One region of the Allobosea sp. FW305-C-101 genome, then DNA from elsewhere that is predicted to be linked to it. Evidence: predicted binding sites of a transcription regulator. Region 1 holds the regulator's gene; each other region holds the start of a gene.

Evidence for each region. Region 1 encodes LexA, which represses DNA repair genes until DNA is damaged. Its sites were predicted from a motif close to TGTTCNNNNTGTGTTCNG; they were not measured.
Region 2: AC3WMA_RS12495 (helicase-related protein) is a predicted target of LexA. The motif match lies at 3,452-3,469, and genes of this name have one in related genera.
Region 3: AC3WMA_RS17990 (LexA family protein) is a predicted target of LexA. The motif match lies at 4,120-4,137, and genes of this name have one in related genera.
Region 4: AC3WMA_RS20330 (ATP-dependent helicase) is a predicted target of LexA. The motif match lies at 4,540-4,557, and genes of this name have one in related genera.

Annotation. Positions count from the first base shown of each region.
Region 1 is NZ_JBYSYT010000003.1:376,162-383,218, reverse strand. It holds gene AC3WMA_RS16545 (ComEC/Rec2 family competence protein) at 1-1,168, shown strand, start outside; gene lexA (transcriptional repressor LexA) at 1,162-1,875, opposite strand; gene AC3WMA_RS16535 (molybdopterin molybdotransferase MoeA) at 1,956-3,167, opposite strand; gene moaC (cyclic pyranopterin monophosphate synthase MoaC) at 3,167-3,649, opposite strand; gene trpC (indole-3-glycerol phosphate synthase TrpC) at 3,646-4,452, opposite strand; gene trpD (anthranilate phosphoribosyltransferase) at 4,460-5,473, opposite strand; gene AC3WMA_RS16515 (anthranilate synthase component II) at 5,489-6,136, opposite strand; gene AC3WMA_RS16510 (aldo/keto reductase) at 6,183-7,057, opposite strand, start outside.
Region 2 is NZ_JBYSYT010000002.1:1,011,324-1,018,380, reverse strand. It holds gene AC3WMA_RS12510 (outer membrane beta-barrel protein) at 73-1,605, opposite strand; gene AC3WMA_RS12505 (KpsF/GutQ family sugar-phosphate isomerase) at 1,755-2,729, shown strand; gene AC3WMA_RS12500 (MerR family transcriptional regulator) at 2,825-3,244, shown strand; gene AC3WMA_RS12495 (helicase-related protein) at 3,552-6,878, shown strand; gene AC3WMA_RS12490 (RNA-binding S4 domain-containing protein) at 7,002-7,057, shown strand, end outside.
Region 3 is NZ_JBYSYT010000004.1:98,894-105,950, reverse strand. It holds gene AC3WMA_RS18015 (phosphatase PAP2 family protein) at 1-502, shown strand, start outside; gene AC3WMA_RS18010 (hypothetical protein) at 795-1,028, shown strand; gene AC3WMA_RS18005 (hypothetical protein) at 1,093-1,695, opposite strand; gene AC3WMA_RS18000 (pyridoxamine 5'-phosphate oxidase family protein) at 1,853-2,287, opposite strand; gene AC3WMA_RS17995 (Y-family DNA polymerase) at 2,396-3,682, opposite strand; gene AC3WMA_RS17990 (LexA family protein) at 3,679-4,101, opposite strand; gene xth (exodeoxyribonuclease III) at 4,279-5,049, opposite strand; gene AC3WMA_RS17980 (dienelactone hydrolase family protein) at 5,090-5,731, opposite strand; gene AC3WMA_RS17975 (DUF2171 domain-containing protein) at 5,731-5,970, opposite strand; gene AC3WMA_RS17970 (hypothetical protein) at 6,828-7,028, shown strand; gene AC3WMA_RS17965 (hypothetical protein) at 7,025-7,057, shown strand, end outside.
Region 4 is NZ_JBYSYT010000005.1:62,068-69,124, reverse strand. It holds gene AC3WMA_RS20350 (BtaA family protein) at 1-961, opposite strand, end outside; gene msrB (peptide-methionine (R)-S-oxide reductase MsrB) at 1,201-1,632, shown strand; gene AC3WMA_RS20340 (acyl-CoA dehydrogenase family protein) at 1,722-3,362, opposite strand; gene AC3WMA_RS20335 (alpha/beta hydrolase) at 3,514-4,440, shown strand; gene AC3WMA_RS20330 (ATP-dependent helicase) at 4,572-6,950, shown strand.

The DNA of each region.
Region 1 (7,057 bases):
GATCCTGGTCGATCGCGCGGCGCTGAGCATGCGCAATCTCGCGCTTGCCGCGATGATCGTGCTGCTGCGCGAGCCGGAAGCGCTGCTCGGGCCGAGCTTCCAGATGTCCTTCGGTGCGGTTGCGGCGCTGATCGCCTTCGCCGAGCGCTGGGAGAGACGAGACCGCAGCGAGCCGCCATCGGCATTGCCCTGGCCGCTCGGGCCGATCTGGACGGCGGCGCTCGGCATCCTCGTCACCACCATGCTGGCGACCGCCGCGACCGCACCCTTCGGCGCCTATCATTTCCAGACCTTCAACCCCTTCGGCCTGCTCGGCAACGCCATGGCGCTGCCTTTCGTCTCGCTCTTCGTGATGCCGGCGGCCGTGTTCGGCGTACTCGCCTATCCGTTCGGGCTGGACTGGCCGGCCTGGGCCCTGATGGGGCTTGCCTCCGATGTCGTGCTCAAGGTGGCGCATTGGGTCGCGACCATCGACCATTCCACCGTGACGGTCGCGGCCTTCGGCTCAGGCGTGCTGGCCTGTTTCGCTGTGGCTTTGCTCTGGCTGACGCTCTGGACCACGGCCTGGCGCTGGTTGGCGGCCGTGCCGCTCATCCTCGGCGTTGCCATAGCCGGCAAGCCGGAGCGGCCCGAGATCCTGATCGAGCGCGACGGCTCGGGGCTGGCCGTGCGCGGCCCGGACGGGCGCCTCGCGATCGCGGGCAAGCCCAGCCGCTTCGTCCTGCAGCAATGGCTTGCCGCCGATGGCGACAGCCGCTCGCCCGACGATCCGACGCTGCGTACCGGCGTCAGCTGCGACCGGTTGGGGTGTGTCGCGCAGACAGCCGACAAGCGCACGGTCGCCTATACGCGCGAGCGCCTCGCCATCATCGAGGATTGCCTGCGCGCCGATCTCGTCGTCACCGCCATCCCATGGAGCGGGGCTTGCAAGGCCAGGCTCGTCGAGCGCATGGCGCTATCACGCGATGGCGCGACCTCGCTCTACCGGACGGCATACGGGTGGAGCAGCCACATCTCGGAGCCAAATGCCGCCGAACGCCCCTGGAGCCGCCGGCGCGAGCCGCGCCCGGCGGAATCAGCCGCACGGCCGGGTGGTCAGTCTCCAGCCGTACAACCTGCGTTGCCCGTCGATAGCGAGCCTGATGCCGATGTCGAGCGTCTTCAGTAACGCCGCATCAGGTTGACGAGGCGGCCCTGGATCTTGACCCGGTCGGGACCGAGCACGCGGGTCTCGTAAGCCGGATTCGCGGCTTCGAGCGCGATCGAGGAACCACGCTTGCGCAGGCGCTTCAGCGTCGCTTCCTCGTCGTCGATGAGAGCCACGACGATGTCGCCGGTATTGGCCGTGTCCTGCCTGCGGATGACGACCGTATCGCCGTCGAGAATGCCGGCCTCGACCATCGAATCGCCGCGCACTTCCAGCGCGTAATGCTCGCCGGAGCCGAGCATGTCGGGCGGCAGCGAGACGGTGTGGCTGCGGCTCTGGATCGCCGAGATCGGCGTGCCCGCCGCGATGCGGCCCATGACGGGAATCGCGATGGCATGCCGGCTGTCGTCCTCGACGGCTGTGGGCCGAGGCTTGGCGACGCTGGGCTGCGCACCGAGACCACCCTGCACCACGGCCGGATTGAAGCGGGGGCGCGGCTGCGGGGCGCCAAGACCGTCCGGCATCTTGATCACTTCGAGCGCGCGCGCCCGGTTCGGCAGGCGGCGGATGAAGCCGCGTTCCTCCAGCGCCATGATCAGGCGGTGAATGCCGGATTTCGAGCGCAGGTCGAGCGCATCCTTCATCTCGTCGAAGGAGGGTGGGACACCGCTCTCGCGCAAGCGTTCCTGGATGAAGCGCAGGAGTTCGTGTTGCTTGCGTGTCAGCATGGTCGCCGCCAGCCCCTCAAAGCGCAGATTCGAAACAAAGCACGAACACCATACGCGTTCTGCTTGTGTTCTGCAAGCTGCTACCGCAAGGGCAGGATATGGCAGGTATCGCCCTTCTTCGTCGGGGCGGCATGGGCCGGACGGATTGTTAACGCTTGCGCCCGTGCCAGCGTGCCGAGCATCGAGGAGTCCTGCCGGTCGAACGGCGTCGCCACCCAGCCTTCCGGCGTCAGCGTGAGCTCCGAGCGCAGGTAGTCCTCGCGCTCGTCGTTGCCTGGCATGTCGCGGCCGAGAATGGCGGGGATGCTGCGGTCGCGATCGGCATCCGAGATGCCGAGCAGCGCCTCGATCAAGGGCAGCACGAAAAGATGGCCGCAGACGATCGAGGAGACCGGATTGCCCGGCAGTCCGACCACGACCATCCGGCCGAGGCGCCCGGTCATCATCGGCTTGCCCGGCCGCATCGCGATCTTCCAGAAGCCGAGGGTCATGCCGGCGCGCGTCAGCGCCTCCTGCACGAGGTCATGCGCGCCGACCGAGGCGCCGCCCAGCGTGATCAGCACATCGGCATCGGCCTCGCGTGCCTGCGCGATCTTGGCTGCAAGGTCGGCATGATCGTCGCGGGCGATGCCGAGATCGAGTACGACGCCGCCGGCCTTCTCGACCAAGGCGGCCAGCGAAAACGAGTTCGATGCGACGATCTGGTCGCGCCCGACCGGTTCGCCCGGCGCCACCAACTCGTCCCCGGTGGCGAGGATCGCGACCAACGGCTTGCGTCGAACCGGCAGGGTCGGATGCCCCATCGCGGCGGCAAGCCCGAGCGCCGCGCTGTCGAGCACGCGGCCGGCTTGCAGCAGCACGTCACCTTCGTGGAAGTCGAGCCCCGCGGCGCGCAGGAACTTGCCCTTGGCCGGCGGCACACGGACGCGAATGGTTGGGCTGTCGACGCCATCGGCGTCTTCCTGCATCAGGATGGTGTCGGCTCCATCAGGCATCGGTGCGCCGGTGAAAATGCGCACGGCCTGTCCCGGCCCGACCGATCCATCGAAAGCCCGGCCGGCGGCGGATTCGCCGATGACCGAGAGCGAGACGCCTTCCGCCATCTCGTCGCCGCGCACGGCGTAGCCGTCCATGGCCGAATTGGCGAAGGGCGGCTGGGTCCTGAGCGCCTTGACCTCGCCGGCGAGCACCCGCCAGGCGCATTGCGCCAGCGGCAGGGCTTCTGCTCCCGTCGGCCCCGGAATGCTGTCGAGCAGCGCCTTGCGCGCGACGGGGACCGGAGTGAGCGCCATCAGCTAGCTTTCGCCTCGTAATCGCCGGACTGGCCGCCGGATTTGTGCAGCAAGCGGATATTCTCGATCCGCATCGCCCGGTCGACGGCCTTGACCATGTCATAGACCGTCAGACAGGCGACGGAGACGGCGGTGAGCGCCTCCATCTCGACGCCGGTCTGGCCCTTCATCTTGACTTCCGCGCGCACGCGCACGCCCGGCAAGGCCTCGTCGATGGCGAGATCGACGGCGATCTTGCTCAGCAGCAGCGGATGACAGAGCGGGATCAATTCATGCGTGCGCTTGGCCGCCATGATGCCGGCGAGGCGCGCGGTGCCGAGCACGTCGCCCTTCTTGGCGTTGCCGTCACGCACGATCGCGATCGTCTCCGGCGCCATCACCACCTGGCCTTCGGCGACCGCGATGCGGGTCGTCTCGGCCTTGCCGCCGACATCGACCATATGCGCCTGGCCTTGCGCGTCGAGATGGCTAAGCCGGCTCACGCCGCGACGGCCTTGCCGGTGAGCAGCGCCTGCGTCGCGGCGGTGACGTCGGCCTGCCGCATCAGGCTCTCGCCGACGAGGAAGGTATTCACCCCGATCCGGTTGAGCCGGGCGATATCGGGATGGGTGAAGATGCCGCTCTCGCTGATGACGATGCGGTCAGCCGGCACACGCGGCGCCAATCGCTCGGTCACCGCGAGGTCGACATTGAAGCTGCGCAGGTCGCGGTTGTTGATGCCGAGCAGGCGGCTTTCGAGCTTGAGCGCCCGGTCGAGCTCGGCATCGTCATGGACCTCGACGAGGACATCCATGCCGAGTTCTTGAGCGGTCTCGTTCAGCGCCCTGGCGGTGGCGTCATCGACGCCGGCCATGATGATCAGGATGCAATCGGCACCCCAAGCGCGGGCCTCGTAGACCTGATAGGGCTCGTAGAGGAAATCCTTGCGCAAGGCCGGCAGGCCGGCGGCCTCGCGCGCTGCGGTCAGGAAGTCCGGCTGGCCCTGGAAGGAGGGCGCGTCGGTCAGGACCGAGAGACAGGCCGCACCGCCGGCCGCATAGGCGCGGGCGAGCGAGGGCGGATCGAAATCGGCGCGGATCAGGCCCTTGGAGGGGCTCGCCTTCTTGATCTCGGCGATCAGAGCCGGTGTGCCCTGCGCGAGCTTGCTTGCTAGCGCGTCAGCAAAGCCGCGCGGCTTGGAGGCTGCGCGCGCGCGGCGTTCGATCTCGGCCTGGGGCACCGCGGCTTTCGCAGCCGCGATCTCCTGGCGCTTATAGGCTTCGATCTTGGCGAGGATATCGGTCATGCCGGCCTCACGCGTTCGAGGCTTTGACGAGCGCGGCGAGCACCGCCTTGGCCTTGCCGGAATCGAGCGCGGCCGTGGCCTGGGCGAAGCCGTCCTTCAAATCCTTGGCCTTGCCGGCGACGAGCAGCGCGGCAGCCGCATTGAAGGCGGCGATGTCGCGGAAGCCGGTCTTTTCGCCAGCGAGCACGGCATTCAGCGCCGCCGCGTTTTCCTCGGGCGTGCCGCCGCGCAGGACCTCGGGCTTGGCGGGCTGGAGGCCGACATCGGCCGGGCTGATCGAGAAGCTCTCGATCTTGCCGTTCTCCAGCGAGATGACACGGGTCGGGCCTGTCGTGGTGATCTCGTCGAGCCCGTCCGAGCCATGCACGGCCCAGACGCGGGTCGAGCCGAAGGAGGCGAGCACCTTGACCATCGGCTCCAGCCAGGTCTCGGAGAAGGCGCCGATGAGCTGGCGCTTGGCGCCGGCCGGATTGGAGAGCGGGCCGAGCAGGTTGAAGATCGTGCGCGTGCCAAGCTCGGTGCGCACCGGCGCGACATGCCGCATCGAGGCGTGATGCGTCGGCGCGAACATGAAGCCGACGCCGGCCTCGCGGATGCAATGCTCGGTCGCGGCCGGATCGAGCCCAACCTTGACGCCGAGCGCGGTCAGCACGTCGGCCGCGCCGGAGCGCGAGGAGGCCGCGCGGTTGCCATGCTTGGCGACCGGCACGCCGCAGGCGGCGGTGATGATCGAGGCCAGCGTCGAGACATTGTAGGAGCCGGAGGAATCGCCGCCGGTGCCGACGATGTCGATCGCCTCGGGCGGCGCCTTCACCGGCAGCATCTTGCCGCGCATGGCGCCGACGGCGCCGGCGATCTCGTCGATGGTCTCGCCGCGCACGCGCAGCGCCATCAGGAAGGCGGCCGATTGTGCGTTCGTCACCTCGCCGGAGAGGATGGTGTCGAAGGCGTCGCGCGCTTCCTCGCGGGAGAGCGTCGCGCCGGTCGCGACCTTGGCGATGAAGGGTTTGAAATCGTCCATGGGAACTCTGCGGAATCAGGCTGAAAGGGTCAGGGCGGAGGCTTCGCGTTCGCTCTGCCATCGCTCCGCGAGATCGAGGAAATTCCGCAGGATCGTCGCGCCATGCTCGGAGGCAATGCTCTCCGGATGGAACTGGACGCCGTGGACCGGCAGCTGCCGGTGCGAGAGCGCCATGATCAGGCCGTCATCGCTCTCCGCCTCGATGTCGAAGACATCCGGGCAGGAGGCGCGCTCGACCACGAGCGAGTGATAGCGCGTCGCCTGCAGCGGCCCGTTGATGCCGCGGAACAGGCCGCGCGCCTTGTGGCGGATCGGCGAGACCTTGCCGTGCATCGGCAGGGGCGCGCGCACGACCTCACCGCCGAAGGCCTGGCCCATGGCCTGCAAGCCGAGGCAGACGCCGAAGATCGGCTTCTTGCCCGCTCCCTCTCGGATGACGTCGAGGCAGATTCCGGCTTCGTTCGGCGTGCAGGGGCCGGGCGAGAGCACGATCGCGTCGTGATCGCCGGCGAGCGCCGCGTCGACGGTGAGCGCGTCGTTACGCCAGACATCGACCTCGGCGCCCAGCCCACCGATGAGATGGACCAGGTTCCAGGTGAAGCTGTCGTAGTTGTCGATCAACAGAACGCGCATGGCCGAACCCGTGAATGCGGTTGAGGTCATGCACGCTCTGAGGCGGGGTGGTCAAGTTTCGCGCGGGCTGCGCGGATCAGACCACCGGCGGATTCAACCGCGCGAAACCGGCCTGCCGCCGATAGGGGAAATACGGGTAAGGCGCGGTCCGGACGCTCGCTGCATCGAGGCGCGCGACCTGCTCGGCCGTTAGGTTCCAGCCGACCGCACCGAGATTATCGCGCAATTGCTGCTCGTTGCGGGCGCCGATGATGACGGAGGAGACCGTCGGGCGCTGCAGCAGCCAGCTGATCGCGACCTGCGGCACGCTCTTGCCGGTCTCCCCGGCGATCGCATCGAGCACATCGACGATGGCGTAGAGCTGCTCGTCCTCGACCGGCGGGCCGAATTCGGCGGTCTCGTGCAGGCGGCTGCCGGCCGGTAGCGGCTGGCCGCGCCTGATCTTGCCGGTGAGGCGGCCCCAGCCGAGCGGGCTCCAGACCAGCGCACCGACGCCCTGGTCGCGGCCGAGCGGCATCAACTCCCATTCGTAGTCGCGCCCGACCAGCGAGTAATAGACCTGATGCGCTACATAGCGTGGCCAACCATGGCGCTCGGCGGCGGCCAGCGACTTCATCAGTTCCCAGCCGGCGAAGTTGGAGACGCCGACATGGCGCAGCTTGCCGGCGCGGACGAGCGTGTCGAGCGTTGAAAGAACCTCCTCGACCGGCGTGCCGGCATCGAAAGCGTGGAGTTGTAGCAGGTCGATATGGTCGGTGCCGAGCCGCCGCAGCGCGTCCTCGGTCGCCTTGATCAGGCGGCTGCGCGAGGAGCCGGCGTCATTGGGGCCGTCGCCCATCGGCAATGTGGTCTTGGTCGAGATCAGCACCTTGTCGCGCCGTCCCTTGATCGCCTCGCCCAGCACTTCCTCGGAGGCGCCGTTCGAATAGACATCGGCAGTGTCGAACAGGT
Region 2 (7,057 bases), on a different contig from region 1:
CCCGGCCATCTCGGAAACCAGCGCCTTCCGGTCATGAGATGCTCGGGTCAAGCCCGAGCATGACGGCTGAAGCTAGAACTGTACCCTGAGGCCCACCAGCGAAACATTCGCGGTATAGTCGGAGCCCTGCGCGGTCGAGTTCAGGCGCTCATGGGTAAAGCTCGCGCGCACGGCGAAGGTGCGCGTCAGCTTGTATTCGAGCCGCGCGCCGACATTGGTGTAGTCCTCGCGCAGGCCTTGGCCGTCATATTCGGTGCGGCTGAAATTGGTGAAGCCGGTGACGGTGAGGTTGCGGCGCAATGCATGCGCCACTTCCAGCGTGGCGCGCCGCACCGTGGTGCCCGAGGAGCCGGCGATGGTGGTGTCACCGAGTTCGGCGCCGCCGCGCAGCGTCACTGTCGTCAACGGCGTGGGTGACCACAGCACCGCGGCGTCGCCGACGAAGCCCCGCAGGTTCTTCAGGCGGCTGTCGTCGTATTTGCGGTCCTGATAGCCGCCCGAGACCTCGCCGGTCAGCTGCCGGCTGATCTCGAAGGTCGAGCCGACACGCCCCGTTATGCCGTTCGAGGAGCGCATATAGCCGCTGGAATCGCTCTTCTCGTCGAACTCGCGCTGGTCGATCTCGGCCTGGACGAAGGGCTTGAAGCCGGGCGTGATCTCGTAAGCAGCACGCAGGCGCAGGCCGTATTGCGTGAGGTTGCGATCCTTCTGCGAGAGCATCGCGCCATTGGATAGGCGGGCATCCTCATAGTCGCTGCGATCGACCGAGCCGCGCAGCGTTAGTTGCAGGCGGTTGAAGTCATGGGTGACGCCAGCCGAGCCGCCATACTGGTAGATCTGCGGGCGGCCGGTGACCGCGGCGGTCAGGTCGGGCGAGCCCGGCCGCTGCGTGTCGAGCCTGAGCCGCGTTTCCAGGAGGATGCGGGTATCGCGCGTCGCATCGAGCCGCAGGTCGAGACTGCCCTCGGCATCGGGGCGCGAGGCATCCTTGGCACGGAAGAATTCCATATAGCCGCCGCGCAGCTTGCCCTTGAGCTCATGGACGTTCCAGTCGGACTGGATCTCCAGCTCACCCTCGTGGCGGCTGTAGCCCGAGCCCTTGGTGCCAGGCGCGGAGCTGCGCTGCGGATTGGTGTCGTAGCCGACCGAGTTGGTGACCGAGGGCCGCAGCGTGATCGAGCCCATGCGGATGCCGAGCGCTGCATAGGGGTCCTCCTCGCTCGCGACACGCCGGCGTGGCGGGGGCGGAGGGGGAGGTGGGGGCGGCACGGTCGTCACCGCCGGCTGCGGCGGACGGAACTGGCGCTGGGTGACGCCGCGCAGTGCCGGCGCCTGAATCGGTTGGCTAGCGCGCGGTGGCTGCCGCCCCGAAACGGCCGAACCCTGTCGCTGGATCAGGCCAGCGGGATCGCGAATGGCTTCCGGCTCGGCCGTTGCCGGCGAGAGGGCAGGCTGGGGCGTTGCCGGTTGCTGCGCGACGTAAGTGGGCGTGCCGGTCCTCAGATTGGCGCGCGGCATCTGCTGCGCCTGCGCCGCTGCGCAGGCGAGTGCCAGCGCGGCCAGGGCCGTGCCGGACAGAAGCAGGGTCGTCGCGCGGCCGGACACGGGCGTCGCAGGGCTCCAGGTGATGGGCGCGCAGGTGGCGCGCATGGTTAACGGAGTTAGAACGAACAGGGTTAAGGAGCCGTCAACGCGGGCCGGGCCTATCGGCAGATGGTGGAAATGGCTGGCGCCGCCGTGCTACAGCGCCGGCCATGACAGCCGATATCCGCGACTCCGCCCTTCGCACCATCGCCACCGAACGCGCCGGTCTCGACGCCCTCCACGATGCGCTGGCGAATGGATTGGGCCAGCCTTTCGCCGAGGCCATCGCGATGATCCGCGCCTCGAGCGGCCGCGTGATCGTCTCCGGCATGGGCAAGTCCGGCCATGTCGGGCGCAAGCTCACGGCGACGCTGGCCTCGACCGGCACGCCCGCGCATTTCGTCCATCCGGCCGAGGCGAGCCATGGCGATCTCGGCATGGTCCAGCCCGAGGATGTGGTGATCGCATTGTCCTGGTCGGGCGAGGCGGTCGAGCTTGCCGCGCTGGTCGGCTACACCCGCCGCTTCCGCGTCGGGCTGATCGCGATCACCGCGAATGCCGAGAGCACGCTCGGTAAGGAGGCGGACATCGCGCTCGTCCTGCCCAAGGCGACGGAGGCCTGCCCGAACGGGCTCGCCCCGACGACCTCGACGACGATGCAGATGGCGCTGGGCGATGCGCTGGCCGTGGCGCTTCTGGAGGCGCGCGGCTTCTCGCGGCAGGATTTCTTTGTCTATCACCCCGGCGGCAAGCTCGGCGCACAGCTCAAGACGGTCGAGAGCATCATGCATCGGGGGGCCGACCTGCCGCTGATCGGGCTCGACACGCTGCTGCCGGACGTCATCGCGATGATCTCCGACAAGGGTTTCGGCTGCGCCGTGGTGATGGATCTGGACGGCAAGCTCGCCGGCGTCGTCACCGATGGCGACCTGCGCCGCAAGGCGGCGATGGGCGGTGGCGCCTCGCTCAGGGCGCGTGACATCATGACCGCGAACCCGCGCCGCATCGGGCTCGATACGCTCGCGGTCGAGGCGCTGGAACTGGTCAATCGCAGCCGGATCACGGCGCTGATCGTGGTCGACGGTGAAGACCGCCCAGCCGGGCTCGTCCATGTCCACGACCTGCTGGCGATGGGCGTCGCCTGATCGGGCTTGCAACGCGACAGCATCGCGCTATCTAAATCTGTAGAGACTACAGCTTTAGAGGTGCTGCCATGACCCTTGCCGGCAAGCTCGAACGCGTGATGCCGATTGGAGCGCTCGCCGATCGCACCGGGGTCAAGGTCGAGACCATCCGCTATTACGAGCAGGTCGGGCTCCTGCCGCCGCCGGAACGCTCCGAGGGCAACCAGCGCCGCTATGGCCGGCGCCACGCCGAGCGGCTCGCCTTCATCAAGCATGCGCGCGATCTCGGCTTCGCGGTCGAGAACATCCGTACGCTCCTGAAGCTCTCCGACACGCCCGGCATGGCCTGCGACGAGGCGCATGCGATCTCGGTCGCCCATCTCGACGAGGTTCGCGACAAGATCGCGAAACTGCGCTCGCTGGAGAAGGAGCTGGAGCGGATCGCGACGACCTGCTCGGGCGGGGTTGCGGCCTGCGACTGCGCGATCATCGAGGCGTTGGCCGATCACGGCCAGTGCGACCACGCCCATCATTGAAGCACTAGGCGCAGGCCCGAAATCTGCCTTGCCTCTCGTCTCCGGGGCGAAAAGGCTTAAATAGGTTCCTGCCGGGCGGCGTTGCGTGCCGCCTCACCACGCCAATCCGGGAGGGCGCGATGACGACATGGCCCATGCCGCCGGGGGACGGATTCCGAAAAGGGAACAAAACCCGATTCTGCCGGAGTCAGCGATTCGGCCCCGCTTCGTTCCAGACTCGTTCTTGTCGGGTCCGCTTCTAGGATCTGCATCAACCCCGTCCACGCTCCCGCCCGCATGGGCGGGCGAGAAGATCGGCTCCTTCGCCTTGCTTCCTTTCCGTTCGCTGCCGCCCGCTGCCCGCGCCAATAGCGTCACGGCCGTGCTGGGCCCGACCAATACCGGCAAGACCCATCTCGCCATCGAGCGCATGGTCGCCCACCCCACCGGGATGATCGGCCTGCCGCTGCGCCTGCTGGCGCGCGAGGTCTATCAGCGCGTGGTCGACAAGGTCGGTGCGCAAGCCGTCGCCCTCGTCACCGGCGAGGAGAAGATCAAGCCGGAGCGGCCGCGCTTCTGGATCTGCACGGTCGAGGCGATGCCGCGCGATCTCGCGGTCGATTTCGTCGCCATCGACGAGATCCAGCTCGCCTCCGATCTCGACCGCGGCCATGTCTTCACCGACCGCCTGCTGAACCGGCGCGGCCGGGCCGAAACCATGCTGATCGGCGCCGCGACGATGCGCCCGCTGATCGAGCAGCTCATGCCCGGCGTGAACGTCGTCACGCGTCCGCGCCTGTCGCAGCTCACCTTCGCCGGCGACCGCAAGATCACGCGGCTGGCGCCTCGCTCGGCCATCGTCGCCTTCTCGGTCGAGGAGGTCTATGCGATCGCGGAGCTGATCCGCCGGCAGAAGGGCGGGGCGGCCGTTGTGCTGGGCGCGCTCTCGCCCCGGACCCGCAACGCCCAGGTCGAGCTATACCAATCCGGCGATGTCGATTATCTCGTCGCCACCGATGCGATCGGCATGGGACTCAATCTCGACGTCAACCACATCGCCTTCGCGGCGGACAAGAAATTCGACGGGCATCATTACCGCAAGCTCAATCCCGCCGAGTTCGGCCAGATCGCCGGGCGCGCCGGGCGGCATCTGCGGGACGGCACCTTCGGCACCAGCGGACGCTGCCCGCCTTTCGATGCCGAACTGGTCGAGGCGATCGAGAATCACCGCTTCGAGCCGATCCGCCAGATGCAGTGGCGCAATTCCGATCTCGACCTGCGCTCGGTCGGTGGCCTGCTGAACACGCTGAATCTTCAGCCGTCCGAACAGGGGCTGACGCGGGCGCTGATCGCCGAGGACATGACGACGCTGGAGGTGCTGGCGCGCGACCCGGAGATCGCGAGGCTGGCGCAGGGCCGCGCCGCGGTCGAACGGCTCTGGGAGGTCTGCGGGCTGCCGGATTATCGCAAGATATCCCCGATGCAGCATGCCGATCTCGCGTCCACGCTCTATCTCAGGCTGATGCGCCATGGCCGGCTCGATGCCGACTGGTATGCCGCTCAACTGGCCTCGCTCGACCGCACCGATGGCGAGATCGATACGCTCTCCGCGCGGATCGCACAGGTGCGGACTTGGACCTATGTCGCGAACCGTCCTGACTGGTTGCCTGATCCAGAGCATTGGCAGGGCATGGCGCGTCTTGTAGAGGACAAGCTGTCGGACGCTCTGCACGAGCGGCTGACCCATAGATTTGTCGATCGGCGCACCAGCGTGTTGATGCGCCGCTTGCGGGAGAATGCGATGTTGGAGGCTGAGGTCACCGCGACGGGCGACGTGCTCGTCGAGGGCCAGCATGTGGGAATGCTGCAGGGCTTCCGCTTCACGGCGGACCCGAAGGCGGGTGGGTCGGAGGTCAAGGCCCTGAACCTGGCGGCGATGAAGGCGCTCGGTTCGGAGATCGAGGCCCGGGCGGCGCGCGTCGTGCTGGCGGGCGACGATGCCTTCGTGCTGTCGCATGACGGTTTGGTGCGCTGGACCGGTGAGCCTGTCGCGCGCCTCACCGCCGGTGAGAAGGTTCTGGAGCCGCGCTTGCGCCTGCTGGTGGAAGAGCATCTCGGCGGTCCCGCGCGCGAGCAGGTCGAGGGCCGGCTCAATCTCTGGCTGAAGAATCACATCACCAAGCTGCTCGGCGCCGTGCAGGTTCTGGAGGCGGCCGAGAACGTCACCGGCATCGCGCGCGGCATCGCCTATCAGGCGGCCGAGGCGCTCGGCGTGCTGGAGCGTTCCAAGGTCGGCGAGGAGATGAAGGCGCTCGACCAGGAAGGCCGGGCGGCCTTGCGCCAGCTCGGTATCCGCTTTGGCGCTTTCCACATTTATATGCCCGCGCTGCTGAAGCCGGCGCCACGCGCGCTCGCCGCCCAGCTCTGGGCGCTGAAGCATGGCGGGCCGGAGACGGCCGGGCTCGACGATATCGCCCATCTCGCGGCCTCGGGCCGGACCTCCTTCCCGGTCGACAAGGCCGTGCCGAAGGGGCTCTACCGTGCTGCCGGCTACCGCGTCTGCGGCGAGCGGGCGGTGCGCGTCGACATCCTCGAGCGCCTTGCGGACCTCATCCGCCCGGCGATCGCCTATCGTCCCGGTGTCACGCAAGGTACGCCGCCCGTCGGCGCCGCCGATCAGGACGGCTTCGTCGCCACCGGTGCGATGACCTCGCTCGTCGGCTGTGCGGGCGAGGATTTCGCCTCGATCCTGCGTTCGCTCGGCTATGTCTCGGTCAAGCGCCCGGGACCGGCGATCACCGTGCCGCTGGCGGTGCCCCCGGCCGCGACCGCGCCGGCTCAGCCTGTCGCCGCTGCTGAAACGGAAGCGGCTTCCGCTGAGGGCGATGCCGTCGAGGCGACCGCCGACACCGAGGGCCCGAGCGAGCCGGCGACCGTGCTGAACGAAGACGGGCTGGCCGAGGACGAGACGCCTGTCGTCGAAGCGCCCGCCGTCGAAACGGCGGATACGCCGATCCTGACCGAGGCGGAGCTAGACGCGGCGCGCGAGCCGGTGCCGGCCGACGCGATGGTCGCGCTTCCGGCCGCCGCGGCCGAGGAGACCGCTTCTGCCGAAGTCGTTGGCGAGGAAGCTCCCGCCACTGAAGCCGCGCCGGCCGAGCCCGAGCTGATCGAGGTCTGGCGGCCGCATCGCCATCAGGGCGGACGCCGGCCGGAGCATGGCAATCCGCGCGGTCGCCGCGAAGGCGGTGAGCGTCGTGAGGGTGGCGAGCGCCGTGGCGGCGACCGGCCGCAGCGCGAAGCCCGTCCCGGTGGCCCGCGTCGCGACGGACGCCCCGACAACCGGCCGGCTGCTGCCGCCGGCGAGGGCGCTCCGGCGCAGCGCCAAGAGCGCCAGGAGCGTCCGCGTCAGGATGAGCGGCCGCGCCGCGACGACCGGCCGCAGCGGCAGGACCGTCCCGAAGGCAATCGCGGTCCGCGCCCCGATTTCAAGCGCGATGGTCGCCCCGGTGGCCCGCGTCGTGAGGAGCGGGGCGGGGCCGAGCGCTTCCAGCAGACGCAGCGTCCGCGCCCGGCCAATCGCGAGCCGGACCCGGATTCGCCTTTCGCCAAGCTCGCAGCCCTCAAGGCCCAGCTCGAAGGCAGCAAGAACTAGAGCCGGAGCCATTCCGCGTTTCTCCAAACCACGGAATGGCTTCGGCTTTTTGTCTCATCGCATTTTCTTCACGCGAACCGGTGCCCACTTCGCTCGAAAATGCTCCAGGGAGGCGCGGGCGGTTTGCAGGACGATCGTCAGCGTCTCGACAAATGGCTCTGGTTCGCGCGCTTCGCCCG
Region 3 (7,057 bases), on a different contig from region 1:
TCGCGCAATCACGCGAGCCGCCCGGCTGCCTCCATCGAGTGCGCGTGTCGCCTTCTCTCTCGGGTGGCTAGCCGATGCGCGCGTGCTGCTGGGAGGGGGCGCACTTTGGCTTCTGGCGACGCCGGGCCAAAGCGCTGCCCGCAGTGATGCTGTTCGCTTCATGACGACTATCGCGGCCACTACCGCCTTGCACCATGCCGTCAAGCGGATCGTCGACCAGATACGGCCTGACCGAGTGATTGGATCCGGGCGATTGAAGACCGGTCGATCGCTTGACGCGATGCCTTCGGGCCACGCAATGCATGCCGGTGCAGTGGCGGCCCTCTTCAGTGACCGCGTGGCTCGTCCCGCGGTTTTGTGGTCGGCTGCTTTGGGTCTGGCGTCAGCCCGGGTGGCAATGCTCGCGCATTGGCCCTCGGGCGTAGCGCTGGGGTTCCTCGGCGGAGTGGCCGTCGCGCGTTGCACCAGGTGGGTTAGGCGCTCTCACTCTCGGAAGCCATGACTGCGACGACGCAAGTCGCCGCGATGATGAGCCACGCCAAGTCGCCGACCCAGGGAGCGCTCATAGCGGGGGATGCCAGAACAGAGGTGATGCCCACTATGGAGAACAGCGCCGAAAGAAACGAAAGACGCAACATTTTCGCCTCCACTTTGAGCGCATGACCGCGGCTTGAAAACGCTGGTTCCCAGAGCCCGCCAAGGAATTTTCGAGCCGCGGCGGATGGCGCTGGCGCGCGAGGGGAACTCTGACTGGGGCGGCCGGTTGTGATCAGCCCAGCTTTCGAGGTCTCCGCATGAAATCGCTTCTTCTTCTCGCCGCTGTCTCGATGGGCTGGAGCTCGTTCGCCCACGCAGCCGCGCCTCAAGGTGAGGCCGAGGTTCCTGTTCTCCGGGCGGCCGCAATTCCCCTCAAGGTGTGCGCGACCCCGGTGGTGGTGGATCCGCTGATCGAACATCCGCTCGGGTCGCACTCCATGCCGACCAGGGAAATCAACCAGCTCCGTATCGAAACACCTTTGGCTGATTGAAACCGCGAGCTGGCTGCTCATCCGACGTGTGATCGCCGTCGCTCCACGCGCCGCCACTGGAGCGCTAACGAAGCAGTCCCTCAGCATCGAATTCATCCCAGCCGGCTAGGTCCGGCGGGACTTCGTCGTTCGGGCTGCTGACGGCCTTCCGCGCTTTGCGAGGCCGTTTGCTCGCGCGGGTCTGCGCCGCCTTTCCCGCGGCACGCCGCCTGTTCTCCGCTGCCGCGGCGATATCCTCTTCCCGCCAGATCCCTGTCAGTCCGCTGTCAAGGACATGCTCAATGAAGCGCGGCTCGAATACGTGGAATGTGACGGCCTTGGCGCGGCCACGCAGCTTGACCGTTTTGGTGCCCGCGCTCTGAAGGCGACCGTCGTCGAGCCATTTGTGGCGCTCGCGAGACGAGATGGCGAGAATGTCCTCAGCTTCGCTCGGGAGGACAGGCAACGCAGCGATGCCGGCCAGTGTCTCGCCGACGATCGCTGAAAGCGCGTCGAATTCCGCCGCGTCGGCGCCCGGCGAATCAAGTGTTACCTTGCCGGCTTCGACCTTCAGGCATTTCTTCCATGCCCAAGGCAGTCGACGTTTGATTTCGCGTTCGATCCCCTTTGCGCGAACCGACGATCCCAAGGTGACGGACGAAGGAAGAGGCCACTCGGCCAGCTGCATTGCGATGCGCTTCACATGATGCTCGGCTCAGGCTTGCTTACTGCGGGTCGACCTCGACGCAGCAAAGCTCTGCCCCTCGGCGCCGGCAAAACCGAAGGCTGGGGATTCGGGCACGGCGGCTGAGGGACCGCAAGCTCGCAGCGCTGGGCGGAAGCGGTCAGACCGCGACCTCTCCCTCGTCTTCACCGTCCCAGTAGTGCATGCGCGACGCGTGCACCTGAACCAGGACGATGCCGGGGGTCTCAATGCCCTGCGGGAACCAGCGCTCCATGTCGTCGACCCAGTGCTCTTCGAAAGCGACCCGGTCTTTGGTCAAGCTGGCTTTGCCCTCGATGCCGATGAAGATGCCTGGCTTGCCGAGCAGGCTCTTGTCGCCTGAGAAGGTTAGGCCGACCTGATCGGTGGTTTTGATGTCCTGGATGAACCGCGCATCATCATAGGCGAAGAACCAGGAATCCCCGTCGTAGTCGACATCGCGGTTGTTGCTCATCGGCCGGCTGGAAAGCTTGCCACCCTCCGTCACGGTCGTGAGCATGCAGAAATCGATCTCCTTCATCTTCTCCGCGATGTCGGTGAGTGTGAGCTCGCCCATGGTATCCTCCAGCATGGTGACCGCTTTCGATGGAGATCGAACGGGCGGGCCAAGGTCGTGTTCCCTTCGGTGCGATCCCGTCCGGCTCGCGACGGACCTCGCGGCTTCTCAGTGGGCGCGCGAACCAACGACGGGCACGTCGCCGAGCCGCGTGGTGTAGTGCGGCGAACGGCGGTCGAACTTGGTGGCCCAGGCCTTCCGCTGGTTCGCCACCCCTGCCGCGGCCGGAAACACGGCACCCCGGCCGTGCTGGCTGTTGCAGGCGTCCAGCGCCGCCATCAGGCGTCCCGACTTCTCCCGATCGAGACTGCCTATCAGCGCGCGCTGCGAAGCTTCGAGGGGAACCAGGTCGACCGTCATGAGACCGGCCTTGGCGTAGCGATATCCCGGCTTCCAGATCCGTCGCGCCCCCCATTTGGCTGCCCTGACAAGCACCAGCGTGTCGTTGCTGGCCTCTGGGAAATCCACCGTGGTCGAGACCGAGCGCGCGGGCCCGCCGTCGAATGGCGAGGTGTGGTAGAAGACGGTGACGTGGTCCGTCGCGAGCCCGTGGTGCCGAAGCTTCTCGCCCAGGCGCGTGGCATGCGACGCGATCGCTTCCTGCATCATCTCCAGGCTGTCGACCCGCCCGGCAAAGGAACGCGTCACGGCGCAGCCCTTGCGGGTCGGCGCGACGGCCTCGAGGTCGACGCAAGGGTGCGCCCGCAGCTCCTGGATGATCCGCTCGCCGACGACGGTCAGCGTCTGACGCGCTAGTTTCGGATCGAGTGCGGCGACATCCGCCGCGGTCTGGCAGCCGAAGGCCTTGAGCTTGGCCTGGCTGGAAGCCCCAATGCCCCAGACGTCAGCGAGCGGCATGAGGCGGAGCCACTCCTGGCGGGCCTCGGGGCTGGTCAGGTCGCAGACCCCGCCGAGCTGCGGGGTGCCTTTGGCGATCTTGTTGGCGAGCTTGGCGAGTGTTTTCGTCGGGCCGATGCCGACGCAGGTCGGAACGCCGGTCCAGGTCGAGACGGTCGAGCGTAGGTCCTTGGCCCAGTCCAACCGGCGCTCCGGCTCCACCGGCGTCGCGTCGAGGAAGCTCTCGTCTATCGAGTACACCTCGATGTCGGACGCGAACCGCTGGTAGACGGTGTTCATCCGCCGGCTCATGTCGCCGTAGAGGGTGTAGTTCGAGGAAAACACGACGATCCCCTCGCGCTTCACCAGGTCGCGGATCGTGAACATCGGGGCGCCCATCCGGACACCGAGCGCCTTAGCCTCGCTGGTGCGCGCGACCGCACAGCCGTCGTTGTTCGACAGCACGATTACCGGCCGGCCCTTGAGCTTTGGGTCGAACACGCGCTCGCACGAGCAGTAGAAGCTGTTGCCGTCGATGAGGGCGAAGCTCGCGGTCACCGACGGAATCGCCGAACGCTGTTGGTAACGACGCCGAATATCTCGATGTCCGCATCGGGGCCGGGGTCGTAGTCGGGATAGCGGCGGTTTCCGAACGCGAGGCATGATCGCCCCCCGAACACGCGGAAGATTTTGACCGACCGCTCGCCGTTGACATCGACGACGACCGGATCGCCGTCGTGCGGCCGCAGGCTGCGATCGACCGTGATCAGGCTTCCGTCGAAGATGCCGGCGTCGATTGCGCTGTCGCCGGCGACGGTCATGATGAAGGTCGCTGGCGCGTTCTGGATCAGTGCACGCGACAGGTCGATCGGGGCGTCCAGGTAATCGTCGGCCGGCGAGGGGAAGCCCGCGCGGACTGGCTGCCGGTAGACTGCGAGGAAAGCCGGAGGACCGACGACGGCCGGATGCGTGAGCATGATCGCGTTCTCTTTGATGAGAACATAATAAGAACACTAGCCGCCCGATTCCTGTCAACGCGGATTCGCCCGGGTGCTCCGAAATTCAGCGCACAAAAAGGGGAGAACCTTCCCAGCGGTGTGCGCGGGATGCTCGCCAGCCGTCAGTCCGCGATCGAACGAGCTCACGGTGTTGGCCTAGAGCTCAATCATCACCGGCGCGTGGTCGCTGGTGTGCTCCCAGCCGCGCGGCGAACGCCGAACCTCCGCCCGCTTGAGCGTATCGGCCAGCGCGGGGCTCAACAGGAAGTGGTCGATCCTCAGCCCAGCATCGCGTTCGAACGAGTTCCGCCAGTATTTCCAGAACGTGTAGATTCGTTCCTCGGGGTGAAGGTGCCTGACGGCGTCGACCCAACCCTGTTCCAGGAGGTTAGCGTACGCCTTCCTCACCTCGGGGCGAAAGAGAGCGTCCTCTCTCCAACGATCGGGCGCATAGACATCGAGCTCCGTGGGCATGACGTTGAAGTCACCAACAAGCGCCACCGGCACGTCGAGCGATAGCAGCTCCTCGGCGTAGCTCTGCAGCCGCTCGAACCAGCGAAGCTTGTATTCGAACTTCGGGCCAGGGGCCGGATTGCCGTTGGGGAGATAAACGCACCCGATGAGCATTCCGCGCGCCGCGGCCTCGATGTATCGGCTATGACTATCGTCGGGATCGCCGGGCAAGCCTCGGCGCGTCAGGACTAGTGGGCTGCCGCGCTTCGCAATGATGGCGACGCCGTTCCAGCTCTTCTGGCCCTGCCAAACTGCCTCATACCCCACTTGCTGCAACTCCCGCTCTGGGAAGCGGGAGTTGGGACATTTCAGCTCCTGCAGGCAGACCACGTCCGGCTTGTCCTGCTTGAGCCAGCGCAGCAAAACCGATAGGCGGCCGTTGATACCATTGACGTTGTAGGTGGCAATCTTCACCGGCGCCTGCCCTCACGAACCGCTTTCCCGGCCAAGCCCGTCACAGGCGTTCCCGCAAGAACGCCTGCGTCTTCGCTATCGCGTCAGGCCAGCTCGCGACGGATAGTCCGTGTCCTTCGCCTCGATAGATGTGGCTCTGGACGTGGCCTCCATTGCCCTTGATCAGCTTCTCGATCGCGACTGCGTTCGACAACGGAACAATGCGGTCGGCATCCCCGTGCAGAATGAGCGTCGGTGGTAATGATGCCCGCTCTAATCCAGGCGGGAGGAAGCCGAAGAAGTCGACAACGGCCTTGATCCTGCTGTCGCGAGCGGCGAGTGCCAAAGCCAACGCTCCGCCGAGCGAGAAGCCGACAACGGCGAACCGATCCTGTCTTTCGACCTTGATGGCCTCGATCGCTTCGAGCCAGATCGGAAACTTGGTCTTGATCTCACCGTAGCGGGCTAGGCGATCACCGGTGGCTTCGAAATACCGGGGTAGCCAGACGGTGTAGCCGGCAGCGGCGATCATCTCCGCGGCGAACTCGTATCGACCGCCGTTGGTCAAGCCATCCGAGCCGTGGAGAAGGATGACGCTGCGCCCAGGACCTCTCGGACCGAAGCGATCGACTGCGATGCTCGCGTGAGCCGGGCCAGCGACGATTGCCGCGCCTGCGCCTGCCACGAAATGGCGTCTGTCCATTATTCGGCCGCCTCGGACCATCGTTCTTTAGCTTCAGCGGCCGGGACGATCAGCTTGATGGTGTCGCCCTCGAGACCGATGACGAGCCCCAGGTCGATGTAGTGGTGAGCGCCGCCCGACTCGGGATCATTCTTCTTGAGTTTGATGAGCTGGCCGCTGAGAGCGTCGACGGTTCCGACGTGACCTCCATCGGATCCGATCACCCGTTGGCCATCCCTGATTTGCTCGACGAACATCATCGCTGGATTTCCTTCCTGAAGCTGTGCCGGAGCAACGGAGCGTCGCGTGCGGAGGTTCCGGCCGGCGCAGCGGAACCATCGCTCGCCCGCGAAGTTTGCAGCGGCGGTGTGGTTCGTCAGGACAGGCGTGATGGGTGCGGACGGATTTCGGTGCGATAGTTGCGGCTCGCCGAGTATCGCGGTGCCATCGGACCTACGGCCCACCAGCGATGTGTGTTGCGGCGGCTGCTCCCGCCGCCTGGCGACCTGGTCGGAGTATCGCGCCTTCGTGGCGACGGCAGTCAGAAAGGGCGCGAAGGGCCGTCAGCCCATCGTCGCTGATCCGCTTTCCGCATAAGTTTCTCTCACGGCTGTGAAAGCTTGGCGAGCCCGACGGCACCCCTTTGCCTGCGACGAATTAAGACGAGCTGCAATGTCGAAATGCATCAAGCTGTTGAGCGGTCGGGAGCTCAGGCCGCTAACGGCAGCGAAGGCCTATTTCAGTGGATTGCGGGAGAGCACCCCGATCGGATCGCCTCTAAGGGACCCCGAGCGGTCCGATGCTCTGGATATCTACCAGCGCTATTGCAGAGTGACCGGCGGATCTCCCGTAGCCGCTGTAGGCGTAACCGTAATCAGCGAGAGAAAGCTGCGGCCAGGTGGAAACTATGCGCGGATTGCGAGATCGTTCGCCGTTGTGACCGCGGCCGGCGAAGCGGCCGCCTTCAATATGGAAAAGGCCCTGAAAGCGATTGCGGAGTAGCTTGGGCCCGACACATTGGAACCAGTTATTGCAGGCTTTCGTTCACTGCCACGGGGTGGTTCGCGAGGCGCCATTGGTCGCAATCTGGAAATCCGACGGACCGAACAGGCGGCCCATGCAGGTGAAGCGCGCGCTTCACACAGAGGTTTGCCAGGACAGCGATGGCAAGCGTTACAAGGTCGTCGTGTGGCGCGAATGGCCCGGCCTCTCGCTGACATCGTACACGCTCGAAGACGGTACTCCCGTCCATTACGAGGACGAGTGCTACTTCGCCCTGCCGTCGGGAAAAATGCTGACACGCTGCGAGGAAGAATGAGCGAGATCGAAGATGGCGAGGTGATTGTC
Region 4 (7,057 bases), on a different contig from region 1:
AGGCGTCGCAGCTCTCGGCCGGCTGGTCTTCGAGGAAGGCCGTGACCGCGCTCTGGCGATAGGACACGCCGGGAGCACGCTCCTTCACCGCCGCGAAATGCTGCTTCTGGAGATAGGGCGGAAAGGCTGCATCCGGCCCCTCGCCATAGCGCCGGCCGAAAGCCTGCTGGGCGAAATAATTGTCCTTCAGATCGAAATCGCAGGCGAGGCGCTCGAGCCTGAGCTTCAGCGCGCCCAAGATGCCGTCCTCGCCATCGGCGGCCAGCGCCTTGTACTGCGCCGGCGGGATGCCGAGCCCGTAGAGCGAGGCCGGCTGGCGCACAAGCCAGCGCACCAGCTTGCGCTCGAAGACCGGCGCCAGATGCTTGTCGTAGAGCGCGCGCTGCTCGGCCATGTCCCGCGCTGCCAGCATCGCCTTGGGATTGCCGCCGAGCAATCGCGCCAGCACATGGCCGGTGCCGATGAAGCGGCCGAGCAGGCCATAGCGATGAAACCCCTTGGCGAAGAGATTGATCCGGCGCCGCCCGTTCAGCCCCCGCCCCTCCCAGTATCCGCGCGAGACGGCATCAAGATGATCAGCAATCTCGCGATCGTAGCGCGCGACATTGGAGCGATCCCTCGCCCGGCCGAAGAAGCGCAGGAAATCCTCCTGGCTTTCGATTCGCGCCAGCGCGGCGAGCTTGAGGCGGCCGAGCGCGATGTGCGTGGCGTTGAGATCGACCGCGCTGACCTTGATCGGCGCCGCGGTGAGATAGGACAGGATGTTGCAGGAGCCGGAGGCGATCGCCACGACATGGTCGCCGGCCTTGAGCTCAAGCGCCGCCATGTCGACGACCGGGTCTTCCCAGATCTGCGGATAGACCAGCCCCGAGAAGGCGCGTGCGAACAGCCATTCCAGCATGCCGGCCTTGGAGAGCGTCTTGCTGCGGCGGACCGCTTGCCCGAGGCCCGAGCTCGTCATGCGGCGGGCCGCGCGTGCCGTTTGCGTCGCCTGTTCCGTCACCGGTTTTCCTCCCTTTGCGGGTGGCCGGGCTGCTAGAGGAGTCGCGTGACGGTCAGGTGACGGCTTGCGCTTCTCCGCCACGGCATCGTGAAAATGCCTGCGGCGTCCGGGGCTGAAATCCGGCACGGGAGACGCCATATTGGGCGCTCGAAAGCCGATTAGGCGCTCCCGCCAGGAAGGAGATCGCAATGGGTCTGATGAGCATGTTCGGAGCCGAGAAGAAGCAGGACGAGAGCTTCCCCTTCCAGCTCACGGACGCCGAATGGCGCGCGCGCCTGACGCCGGAGCAATATCGCATCCTGCGCGGCCACGGCACCGAGCGGGCCGGCTCCTGCGCGCTCAACTACGAGAAGCGCGCCGGCACCTTCTCCTGCGCCGGCTGCGACCAGAAGCTGTTCAAGTCCGGCAAGAAGTTCGAGAGCGGCACCGGCTGGCCGAGCTTCGACCAGCCGCTTGAGGGCTCTGTCGGCACAACGGAGGACCGCAGCTACGGCATGCTCCGCGTCGAGGTCCACTGCGCCAATTGCGGCGGCCATCTCGGCCACGTCTTCCCGGACGGCCCGCCGCCGACCGGCCTGCGCTACTGCATCAACGGCGAGGCGATGACGTTCGAGCCGGAAGCGGCGTGAGGCACACGCGTCATGCTCGGGCTTGACCCGAGCATCTCGTGACGGAAAAGCGATGCAGAGATGCCCGGGTCAAGCCCGGGCATGACGTTTCAGATAGCGGGTACCGCTCGCCGCGCCAATGCCGCCGCATCGACCGCTGGCGGCAGGTCGCCGAACTGCCCCGACCAGCCATCACCAAGCCGCGTGGCAATGAACGCATCTGCCACGACGTTCGGCGCGAAGCGCAGCAGCAGCGAGCCCTGCAGCAGCAGCGCCAGCCGTTCCGTCAATCGCCTTGCCTGCCCCTCGTTGCGCATCAGTTCCGGCAACTCCGCCTCCAGCCGCTTCAGCGCCGCATCGTAGCGCCGGTCCGCGCCCGCAGCCGCCATCAGCTCAGCCCGCAGCACCTCGACCGCCCCCTCCTCGCGCGCCAGCGAACGCAGTACATCGAGGCAGATGACGTTGCCCGAGCCTTCCCAGATCGCGTTGAGCGGCGCCTCCCTGTAGAGCCGCGCGATCGGATTCTCCTCGATGAAGCCGTTGCCGCCATGGCATTCCAGCGCCTCGGTGACCACGGCCGGCGCCCGCCGCGTGATCCAGTATTTCGCGATCGGCGCCCCGACCCGCGCCAGCAGTCGCTCGCTTTCCGACGCCTCCTGCCGGTCGAGCGCCGAGAAGAGCCGGAAAGCGAGCCAGGCCGCCGCCTCCGCCTCGATCGCAAGATCGGCCAACACGTTCTGCATGATCGGCTGGTCGATCAGCGCCTTCTGGAAGGCACGGCGATGCTGGGCATGATGCGCCGCGAGCGAAACCGCCATCCGCATCAGCCCGGACGACGCAGCCGCGATATCGAGCCGCGAGTTATGGTTCATCGACAGGCCCGTGCGGATGCCCCGGCCCGGCTCGCCGATGAGATGGCCGATGGCCCCCCTGAACTCGACCTCGGAAGAGGCATTCGAGCGATTGCCGACCTTGTCCTTGAGGCGTTGGATCGCGACACCGTTGCGCGAACCATCCGGCAGCCAGCCCGGCACGACGAAGCAGGAAATGCCCTCACCTGTCCGCGCCAGCGTCAGGAAAACGTCGGAATGCGGCACCGAAAAGAACCATTTCCGGCCATGCAGCGAGAAGGTGCCGTCGCGATTATCCTCGGCCACCGTCTGGGTCTGACGCAGGTCGGAGCCGCCTTGCGTCTCCGTCATCGCCGTTCCGACGGTCGCCCCGGTCTTGAGATGCGCCGGCCCCTGTCGCCGATCGTAGCGATTTGAGGTGACGAGAGAGCCCCACTGCTCCCAAAGCAGAGGGTCCTGCTTCAGCACCGGCGCGGCGGCATAAGTCATGCTGATCGGACAGCAGATGCCGCTCTCGGCGCCATACCAGAGATATTGCAAGGCGGCGCGGGCGACCTGCGCACCGGGGTCCGGCCGGTTCCAGGCGAGCGCATGCGTCTCCTGTCCGATGGCGAGCCCCATCAGTTCATGCCAGGCCGGATGGAAGGTGATCTCGTCGATACGGTTGCCGAAGCGGTCGAAGGCCTTGAGTTCAGGCGTATAGCGATTGGCGAGATAAGCCAGCTCCTGCACCCGCGCCGAACCGACCGTCCGCCCTGCCTCATGCAGCCGTTCGCGCGCCCAATCGGCCCCGAAGGCCGAGACGATGCCGGGCAGCACTGGATCGGTGGCGAAGGCATCGTACGCCGCCAGCACCGGCACCTGATTGGTGACCTGCTCGCCGTGCGATCGCTGCGCCATGGCCTTCTCCTCCAGCTCTGCGAACAATCCTGCCGTTAACCACCAGACTATGCCGCCCTCAGCCGTTTGCGAATCCGCCCGATTGCTGCCCCGGTTCCCACCGCACATCGTCCCGCGCACCACGATCGGCGCGCGACGACGGAGACCCAACGTGCGACGCCCCCTCCCGAATATGTTGCTGATCGCCCTCATCGCCGGCTTCGGCGTCTCCGCCGCTTCGACGGCCGCCCGATCTCAACCGGCCCTGAAAGTGCAGCCGGGCGAAGGCCGCCCCTACGAGATCGCCGACAGCGAAGTCTGGGACGTGCCCGATCCGGTCTCGCGCCGCGGCTATCAGGTCTTCGTCGCCTTGCCGCCCTCCTATGCGAAGGAGCCGCAGCGACGTTACCCGGTGCTCTACGTTACGGACGCCGATTATGCCTTCCCGATCCTCCGCCAGATCAGCCGCCGCCTGAACCTTGAAGGACCCAAGGTGGAGGAATTCATCCTGGTCGGGCTGTCCTATGCCAAGGGCGAGGATGGCGCTGTCAGCCGCCGGCGCGACTACACGCCGACGCCGAATGGACCAAGCACTGCGTCGGCCGGCGCGGTCCATGGCCAGGGGCCGGCGTACCAAACCTATCTGCGCGATCAGGTGAAGCCGTTCATCGCCGCCCGCTATCGGACCGATCCCGCCAGAGCGCTCTTTCTGGGCCACTCCTACGGCTCGCTGCTGGGCGCGCAGATCCTGTTCACCGAGCCCGGCCTGTTCAGCGGCTATATCCTCGGCAGCCCCTCGCTCTGGTACGACAAGCGCCATGCTCTGGGACTGGAAGCGCGCTATGCCGCCGGGAACAGCGACCTGCCGGCCAAGGTCTATCTCTATGTCGGCGCCTATGAGGCACAACGCAAAGGCGACCGGCGCTACAGCCAGACGGTCGACATGGTCGCCGACAACCGGGCGCTGGAGGCGGCGTTGCGCAGCCGGAAGTATCCAAATCTGACTCTGAAGTCGGTCGTCTTCGACGATGAGGATCACCTCACCGTCGCACCGCGCGGCTTCACGCAGGGCCTGAAATACCTGCTGCCAGCGCGCTGACCGGCGAACAGGGGCATGCTGCCACCTCCCTGTGGAACGGGATATAAAATGATCGCTCCGGCAGGGCGCAATCCTGACAGCGACGCCCTATATTCGCCGGAGAACGAATCACGCACGAGCAGCGCACACCCTTGTCCGACGCAGACCCCTTTTCCGCTCCCCCGCCCCGCCCCGGCGGCCTCGCCGCGCGCGCTGCCGCGCAGCCGGCGGCCGGCTATCTCGCGGGTCTGAACCCGGAGCAGCGCCAGGCGGTCGAGGCGACGGACGGCCCGGTTCTGGTGCTCGCCGGCGCCGGCACCGGCAAGACCCGCGTACTCACCACCCGCATCGGCCACCTGATCTCGACCAGCCGCGCCTACCCGTCCCAAATCCTCGCCGTGACCTTCACCAACAAGGCGGCGCGCGAGATGAAGGAGCGCGTCGCCCATCTCGTGGGCCCGGTCGCCGAGGGCATGCCCTGGCTCGGCACCTTCCACTCGATTTCGGCCAAGCTCCTGCGCCGCCATGCCGAATTGCTCGACCTGCGCAGCGATTTCACCATCCTCGACACCGACGATCAGATCCGCCTGATGAAGCAGGTCATCCAGGCGGAAGGCATCGACGAGAAGCGCTGGCCCGGCCGCATGCTGGCGGGCTTCATCGACAGCTGGAAGAACCGTGGCCTCGCGCCCAAGGACGTTCCCGCCGGCGAGGCGACCGTCTTCGCCAATGGCAAGGGCGGCAAGCTCTACGCTGCCTATCAGGAGCGTTTGACCGCGCTGAACGCCGTCGATTTCGGCGACCTGCTGCTGCATTGCCTGACGCTGTTCCGCGACTATCCGGACGTGCTCCAGACCTATCACGACCGCTTCCGGTACATCCTCGTCGACGAGTACCAGGACACCAACACAGCGCAGTATCTCTGGCTGCGCCTGCTGGCCCAGGGCCGCCGCAACATCTGCTGCGTCGGCGACGACGACCAGTCGATCTATGGCTGGCGCGGCGCCGAGGTCGACAACATCCTGCGCTTCGAGCACGATTTTCCGGGCGCGACCGTGATCCGGCTGGAGCGCAACTACCGCTCGACCGGCCATATCCTCGCCACCGCCTCCAAGCTCATCGCCCGCAACGAGGGCCGCCTCGGCAAGACGCTGCGCACCGAGGATGCGCTTGGCGAGAAGGTCACCATCACCGGCGCCTGGGACAGCCAGGAGGAGGCCCGCCTGATCTCCGACGAGATCGAGGCGATGCAGTCGAAAAAGCATAACCTCGCCGAGGTCGCGGTGCTCGTGCGCATCTCCGCCCAGATGCGCGAGATCGAGGAGCGCTTCGTCCAGGCGGGCGTGCCCTATCGCGTCATCGGCGGCCCGCGCTTCTATGAGCGCGCCGAAATCCGCGATGCGCTGGCCTATCTGCGCTGCGTGGTGTCGCCGACCGACGATCTCGCCTTCGAGCGCATCGTCAACGTGCCCAAGCGTGGCCTGGGCGATGCGACGGTCCAGCTCCTGCACAACCATGCCCGCGCCACCGGCTTCTCGCTGATGCAATCGGCCCGCGCCGCCGTCGAGAGCGACGAGTTGAAGCCCAAGGCCCGCACGTCCCTGCGCGAGCTGGTCGATGCCTTCGGCCGCTGGTCCGCCCGCGCCGAGCATATGCCGCAGGGCGAGCTCGCCGAGCTGGTGCTGGAAGAATCCGGCTATACCGAGATGTGGAAGAAGGACCGCTCGGCCGATGCCGCCGGACGCCTGGAAAACCTCAAGGAACTCGTCCGCTCGCTCGACGAGTTCCCCGACCTGCCGGCCTTCCTCGAACACGTCTCGCTGGTTATGGATGTCGGAGACGGCGAAGCCGAGGCGCGGGTCTCGATCATGACGCTGCACGCCGCCAAGGGTCTGGAATTCGACACGGTCTTCCTGCCCGGCTGGGAGGAAGGCCTGTTCCCCAACCAGCGCGCGCTCGACGAGAGCGGCCGCGCCGGGCTGGAGGAGGAGCGCCGCCTCGCCCATGTCGGCCTCACCCGAGCCCGCAAGAAGCTCAAGCTCTATTTCGCCTCGAACCGGCGCATCCACGGCCTTTGGCAGACCAGTCTGCCCTCCCGCTTCATCGACGAACTGCCGGAGGAACATGTCGAGGTCGAGCAGGCCCCGACCAGCTATTCGCAGGGTGGCTACGGCGCCTCGCGCTTCGACCGGATGGAAAGCTTCGGCTCGACCTACAACACGCCGGGCTGGCAGCGCGCGCAGGAGAACCGGGCGAAGAACGGCGGCGGCAGCGGCTTCTCCGAAAGCGGCCGCGGTTTCGGCCAAGGCGGTTTCGGAAGCAGCTCGCGCCAGCGCGGTCCGCTGCTGATCGAGGGCGAGCTGACGGCGAAATCCTCGGGCGAATCCGCCTATGGCGAGGGCGCCCGCGTCTTCCACGTCAAGTTCGGCCCCGGATCGGTCGCCAGCGTCGACGGCAACAAACTGACGGTGGATTTCGACAAGGCTGGACGGAAGATGGTGCTGGATAGTTTCGTGCAGAAGGCGGGGTAACCCAGCTAGCTCAGATATGAGTATGAATCTCGATCCATGTGAAAGTTCACATCAAATATGATGAAGCGCGGCTCAGATATGAGACATTTCACACTCACATCTGACAA